DNA from 2 places in the Blastococcus sp. SYSU DS0552 genome. Region 2 is predicted to be linked to the other one. Evidence: riboswitches for the same ligand, from Rfam matches in the RefSeq annotation. Region 2 holds a riboswitch; the other holds the start of a gene.

Region 1 (3,366 bases), on a different contig from region 2:
CGTGGTGGTCTACGCGCTCTTCTTCGGCGACACCGTGGCCGTCGAGGCGCAGTGGGGCTCGCTGCGGTACGCCCTGGCCACGCCGGTCCCGCGGATGCGGCTGCTGCGGCAGAAGTGGCTGGCCGCCCTCGTGCAGTCGGTGGCGGCGCTGGTCACGCTCGCCGCGGTCGCTGTGGTCGCCGGTGGGATCGCGTTCGGCTTCGACGACATCCGGACGCCGGTCGGGGTGGGGATCGACCAGGGCGAGGGCATGCTGCGGCTGGCCGGGATGCTCGGCTACCTGGCCATCCACCTGCTCGTCGTCGGCGCGCTGGCGTTCTGGTTCTCCACCATCACCGACGCACCGCTGGCGGCGGTCGGTGGCGCGGTGTTCACCATGTTCGTCTTCGCCATCCTCGACCAGGTGGAGCAGCTCGGGTCGATCCGCGACTGGTTCCCGACGGCGGAGGAGTTCGCCTGGACCGACCTGCTGCAGACGCCGGTCGACGACGGCGACCTGTTCCGCGGCGTGATCCAGTCGCTGGTCTACATCGCCGTCTTCACGGCGCTCGGCTTCCGCCACTTCGCCCGCCGCGACGTCACCAGCTGACCCCTGTCCGCGAGGCCGTCGCCGACGTAGCTTGTCCTGCATGAGCGGACTCCGGGGTCTCGTGGCCGGGGTCGTCTGCTTCGTCGTCCTGCTCCTGCTGTTGCCCTTGCTCGGCGCGATCGGCTCCGTCGAGCTGGTGGTCATCGTGCTGGTGGCCGTCCTCGTCGGTGTGCTGGTCGCCAGACGGTCCCGTGCGGGCACCGGCGGGAGCAGCTGAGCGCTCACAGGGACGCGCGTACCGCCTGGGCCCAGCCCTCGCCCATGGGGGCGTCGGTGACCGTCACGTTGGGGACGGCGGACAGCAGCTCGGCCATCCCGTCGGCGGCGCCCCCGTTCGCGGTGATCCACAGCCGGCGCACCGCGGGCGCCATGTCGAGGTCGCTGACGCTGTCCCCGATCGCGACGGCATCGTCGGGGGTGAGGCCGCGCCGCTCCAGGTCCCAGGCGATCGCCGCGCCCTTGGAGATGCCGCGCGGCATCAGGTGGTAGACCCGCGGCGGCGCGGCGTCGTCGTCCAGGCCCATCCAGGAGGCCGCCGGGATCGCGCCGTTGTCCTTGAGCGTCAGCCAGCCCACGCCGCGCTCGGCCAGCCAGGCGTCGACGGCGAGGGCGTCGACCCGGCCGCGCAGCAGCGCATCGGTGGCGTGCGTGGCGTGCCACGGGGCGTGCCACTCCAGCCGCCCCGGGTGCGCGGCGATCAGCTCCTCAACGACGCCGAGCTCGGCCATCACCTCCATCGGCGTGCGGTCGCCGTACTCCTCGGGCAGGGCGCCGCGCAGGCGGTGGGTGGTCCGCCCGGATCCCCAGCCGATCGTGGCGCCCAGTTCGGCGATGGCGCCGTCGGCGGCGAAGATCCGCGCGGCCTCCACCACCTGCTCGTACGTCCGGCCGCTGACCAGCACCAACGCCACTCCGGCGCGGTGCAGGTCGAGCAGTGCGGCGGCCGGCCCGTCGGTCAGCTCCCGCCCGGCCGTGTGCCAGAAGGAGCCCCGCGGCCCCACCATCGTGCCGTCGAGGTCCGTGTAGACGACGCGCGCGGTCACCAGGCCATCCTGTCCGGCCGCTGGGCCCGGCTCGCCACTGGGTACAGTTCACGCCGTTCACTCATCCAGAGGGGCAGAGGGACACGGCCCGACGAAGCCCCGGCAACCGCCGCCTGCGCGCACGTGCAGCGGGAGGTGCCAATTCCGTCCCGCGCGGCTCGACGGCCCGCTGCGGGGAAGATGAGGAGGTAGTCGTCGCATGACCCTCACCGCTCCCGGATCCGTCCAGGCCGACTCCAGCGCCGGTGGCCCCGTGCCCCCGTGTCCCGCCCGCGGGCTCGTCTGCCGCAACTGCGGCGCCACGTTCGGGCTCATCGCCGAGCACGCCTGCGCCGAGTGCTTCGGCCCCCTGGAGGTCGACTACGACCCCGAGCTGATGAAGGCGGTCACCCGCGAGCAGATCGAGGCCGGGCCGCAGAACATCTGGCGCTACGTGGCCCTCCTGCCGGTGGGTCAGCACCCGGCCGACCGCGTCTCGCTGGACCCGGGCATGACCCCGCTGGTCCGCGCCGACCGGCTCGCCGCCGAGCTCGGCCTCACCGGCGGGCTGTGGGTGAAGGACGACTCGGCCAACCCCACCCACTCCTTCAAGGACCGCGTGGTCAGCCTCGCCGCGACCGCCGCCAAGGGGCTCGGGTACACGAAGATCGCCGCCGCCTCCACCGGCAACCTGGCCAACTCGGTCGCCGCGCACGCCGCCCGCGTCGGCCTGCCGTCGTTCGTCTTCATCCCGAGCGACCTGGAGCCCGGCAAGGTCGTCCAGTCCGCCGTCTACGGCCAGACCCTGGTCGCCGTCGACGGCTCCTACGACGACGTCAACCGGCTGACCAGCGAGCTCGCCGAGACCGACGAGTTCGAAGACACCGCCTTCGTCAACCAGAACGTGCGGCCCTACTACGCCGAGGGCTCCAAGACGATGGGCTACGAGATCGCCGAGCAGCTCGGCTGGCGGATCCCGGCCCAGGTCGTCATCCCCATGGCGTCGGGGTCGCTGCTCACCAAGGTGGACAAGGCCTTCCGCGAGCTCACCGCCGCGGGCATCGTCGAGGCGACCGAGTGGACGATCTTCGGTGCGCAGTCGGCCGGCTGCGACCCGATCGCCACCGCCTTCGACAACGGGTGGGACGTCGTCAAGCCGGTGAAGCCCACCGGCATCGCCAAGTCGCTGAACATCGGCAACCCGGCCGACGGCCCCTACGCGCTCGACGCGATCCGCCGCACCGGCGGCTCGGTGGCCCGGGTCGGGGACGACGAGATCGTCCAGGGCATCCGCGACCTCGCCCGTACGACCGGCGTCTTCGCCGAGACCGCGGGCGGGGTGACCGTCGCCGTCCTGCGCAAGCTGGTGGAGGGCGGCCAGCTGGACCCGGCCAAGGAGACCGTCGTCCTCAACACCGGGGAGGGCCTGAAGACCCTCGACCCGCTGGAGCCGGTCGTCGGTCCCACGCACCGGGTCGAGCCGTCGCTGAAGTCGGTGCGGGCGGCCGGTCTCATCGGCTGAGCGGTCCGTCCGGCGGGGGGCGTAGAGTCCCCGTCGGTTCCCCGGTCCGGGCGACGTCGTCGCCGGATCCGGGTGCGTCGTGCGCGCGTGGGGCTGTCACCTGCGCTTCTCTGCTGTACCGTCTCGCGCGGTTCGAGTTCCACGTTCGTGTTCGGCGGGCGGAAGAGCGAGACCCCGCCACATCGAGAGCGATGGGGCGCCGCACGCACGAAACGTGGGAGCACACGTGGCAC
Region 2 (3,366 bases):
TCGTCCCCTGGGAGCCACCGAGCACGTTGGCGCAGACGACGAAGAACCGCTCGGTGTCCAGGGCGGCACCCGGGCCGACCACGCCGCTCCACCAGCCGGGGGTCGGGTGGCCGGGCCCGGCCGGCCCGACGACGTGGCTGTCACCGGTGAGTGCGTGCTCGATCAGCACCGCGTTCCCGCCGTCGGGCGCGAGCGTGCCCCAGCACTCGTAGGCGATGCGCACGCCGGGCAGGCTCCCGCCGCGCTCCAGCTCGAACGGGCCGGGCAGGTCGAGGAACCGGCGGTCGCCCGCCGGGTCGCCCTCGACCCACCCGCCCACCGTCAGGCCGACTTGGCGGCGCGGAACCCGGCCTCCAGGTCGGCGAGGATGTCCTCGATGCCCTCCAGGCCGACGGCGAGGCGCACCAGACCCGGCGTGACGCCGGTGGTCAGCTGCTCCTCGGGCGTGAGCTGGGAGTGCGTCGTGGAGGCGGGGTGGATGACCAGGCTGCGCACGTCGCCGATGTTGGCGACGTGGCTGTGCAGCTCCAGCGCCTCCACGAACCGCTTGCCGGCCTCGACGCCGCCGTGCAGCTCGAAGGTGAGGACGGCGCCGGCCCCCTTCGGCGCGTACTTCTGCTGCGCCGCGTGCCACGGCGAGGACGCCAGCCCCGGGTAGTTCACCCGCTCGACGGCGTCGTGGCCCTCGAGGAACTCGGCCACCCGCTGCGCGTTGGCGACGTGCCGCTCCATGCGCAGCGACAGGGTCTCGATGCCCTGCACCACGAGGAAGGCGTTGAACGGCGAGACCGCCGGCCCCAGGTCGCGCAGCAGCTGCACCCGGGCCTTGAGCGCGAACGCCGGCGCGCCGAGGCCGGCGTAGACGACCCCGTGGTACGTCGGGTCGGGGGTGGTGAACATCGGGTGCCGGCCGCCGGTCCAGTCGAACGTGCCGCCGTCGACGATGAGCCCGGCGATGACGGTCCCGTGGCCGCCGAGGTACTTGGTGGCCGAGTGGACGACGACGTCGGCGCCGAACTCCAGCGGGCGGATCAGGTACGGCGTCGCGATGGTGTTGTCGACGATCAGCGGGACGCCGTTGCGGTGGGCGACACCGGCGACGGTCTCGATGTCGAGGATGTCGCCCTTCGGGTTGCCGATCGACTCGGCGAAGAACGCCCGGGTGTTCTCCTGGACGAGGGACTGCCAGTTCTCCGGGTCGTCGGGGTCCTCGACGAAGGACACGGTGATGCCCATCTTCGGCAGCGAGTGGTGCAGCAGGTTGTAGGTGCCGCCGTAGAGCGAGGCGGACGCCACGATGTGGTCGCCGGCCTCGGCGAGGTTGAGGATCGCCAGGGTCTCCGCGGCCTGCCCGGAGGCGACGGCGAGCGCGGCGACGCCGCCCTCCAGCGACGCGACGCGCTGCTCCAGCGCGTCCTGCGTCGGGTTCATGATCCGCGTGTAGATGTTGCCCATCTCGGCCAGCGCGAACAGGTCCGCGGCGTGCTGGGTGTCGCGGAACTGGTAGGCCGTCGTCGCGTAGATGGGCAGTGCCCGGGCACCGGTGGCCGGGTCCGGGCTCGTGCCGGCGTGGATCTGCCGGGTCTCGAAGCTCCAGCTCTGCGGGTCGGTCATGCGCCGTCTCCTCTCGCTCGCGGAGACCCGCGGCGCACGGGAGCTCCGTCCTTGCCGGGGGGCGGGCGCCTCCCGGCCGGCTCTTCCCCTGGAGCACCTCAGACGGAGTAGAGGTTGCCGGGCAGCCAGCCAGGTGCTTCGCGCTGCCTCTCAGGAGCCGAGGTGATCCTAGGACGCGCCGCAGGGGAGTGCGCGCCGCCCCCGTGGCGGGACGGATGTCCCACGTGAAACACCGGCCCCGTCGGTCACCCGGTCGGGGAGCCGGGGTCGGTCTCGTCGCCGGTGCCCCCCGTGTCGGCGGTCGGCTCCGGTCCGGTGGTCTCCGGAGCCGTCGTGGTCGGCTCGGTGGTCGGGGACGGCGAGCCGGTCGTCGGGGTGCTGGGCGGGGACGTCGTCGTCGGGGCCGGCTCCGTCTCCTCGGTGGTCGTCGGCTCCGTCTCCTCGGTGGTGGCCGGCTCGGTCTCCTCGGCCTGCTCGGTCTGCTCGGTGACCTGGCCCCGGGTGTCCGGCTCGCCGGGGGCCGGCGGCTTGACGTTGAGGTACAGCGCGAAGACGGAGACGAACAGCACGGCGAGCACGACCGTGGAGGTGCGCGCCCGGCCCAGGTGCTTGGGCACGGCCGACCACCAGCGGTGGCGCGGCGCCGCGGTCGTGCCGGTGGGCGCCCCGGCATCGGCGGCCGCGGCGGCGGGCGCCGTGCTGACGACGGGCTCGTCGGAGGCCCGGGCGGTGCCGTCGGTCGGGTCGCGACGCTCGTCGGGGGCGGTCACGAAACCTCCTCCTGGACGGCGGTCGCGCCGTCCCGCGCCGCGACCGAGGTGGTGGGCTGCGGCACCTGCATGCCCTGGCTGCGGAAGGCCTGGACGATGCGCGCCCGCAGGTCGCGGCCGACCTCGAACTGCTTGCCGGGGAGCGTGCGGGCGACCACCCGCACGTTCACCTCGTCCAGGCCGAGGGTCTCCACCCCCATGACCGTGGGCGGGTCGAGCAGCAGCGGCCGCATCGCCGGGTCCCGGAACGCCTCCCGGCCCACCTCCCGCAGGATCTCGTTGGCCCGGTTCACGTCCACCGTGGTCGGCACCGGCACGTCGACGACGGCGCGCGCCCAGTCGCGGGACAGGTTCACGACCTTGACGATCTGGCCGTTGGGCACGGTCACGACCTCGCCGTTGGGCGAGCGCACCCGCGTGACGCGCAGGGTGACGTCCTCGACGGTGCCGTTCGCCGGGTCGCCACCGCCCACGACCTGGATGGAGACGACGTCGCCGAACCCGTACTGGCGCTCGGTGATGATGAAGAAGCCGGCCAGCACGTCACCGACGATGCGCTGGGCGCCGAAGCCCAGGCCCACGCCGAGCACCGTGGCGGGCGCGACCAGGCCGGTCACCGGGATGCCGAGCCGGTCGAGGATGAAGAAGACCGAGATCGAGTAGATGAGCACGACCGCCGCCCAGGTGAGCACCTGGGTCAGCGAGTGGCGGTGCTTGGCCGCCTCCGACCGGACCAGCGCGTCCCCGCCGGTGGAGTTCCGGTCGATCCGGTCGGTGATCTTGTCGCCCACCCAGCCGACGAAGCGGGCGAGCAGGACCGAGCCGAGGACGATCAGCACCACTTCGAGACCCCGGCCGGACAGCCAGTCCAGCACGTCTCTCAGCGCGTCCACGGGGCGGCACTCCGATCATCGGGGGAAGCGACCTCTCCACCTTGCGCACCGCCGCCCGGCGATGCCAGCCCGACCCGCCGCCCAGTGCC

Evidence for each region. A riboswitch is a leader RNA that binds a small molecule or an ion and turns the genes downstream of it on or off. The one in region 2 is predicted to bind S-adenosylmethionine.
Region 1: another riboswitch for S-adenosylmethionine. It lies ahead of thrC (threonine synthase); the one in region 2 lies ahead of ACI8AG_RS13970 (bifunctional o-acetylhomoserine/o-acetylserine sulfhydrylase).

The regions. Positions count from the first base shown of each region.
Region 1 covers NZ_JBJHAB010000002.1:176,807-180,172, forward strand. Annotated here, with positions in the region: gene ACI8AG_RS03020 (ABC transporter permease) at 1-589, shown strand, start outside; gene ACI8AG_RS03025 (hypothetical protein) at 630-806, shown strand; gene ACI8AG_RS03030 (HAD family hydrolase) at 811-1,632, opposite strand; SAM riboswitch class I at 1,691-1,819, shown strand; gene thrC (threonine synthase) at 1,832-3,133, shown strand; gene ACI8AG_RS03040 (cold-shock protein) at 3,360-3,366, shown strand, end outside.
Region 2 covers NZ_JBJHAB010000013.1:2,590-5,955, reverse strand. Annotated here, with positions in the region: gene metX (homoserine O-acetyltransferase MetX) at 1-319, opposite strand, end outside; gene ACI8AG_RS13970 (bifunctional o-acetylhomoserine/o-acetylserine sulfhydrylase) at 322-1,614, opposite strand; SAM riboswitch class IV at 1,657-1,772, opposite strand; gene ACI8AG_RS13965 (hypothetical protein) at 1,860-2,384, opposite strand; gene ACI8AG_RS13960 (mechanosensitive ion channel family protein) at 2,381-3,277, opposite strand.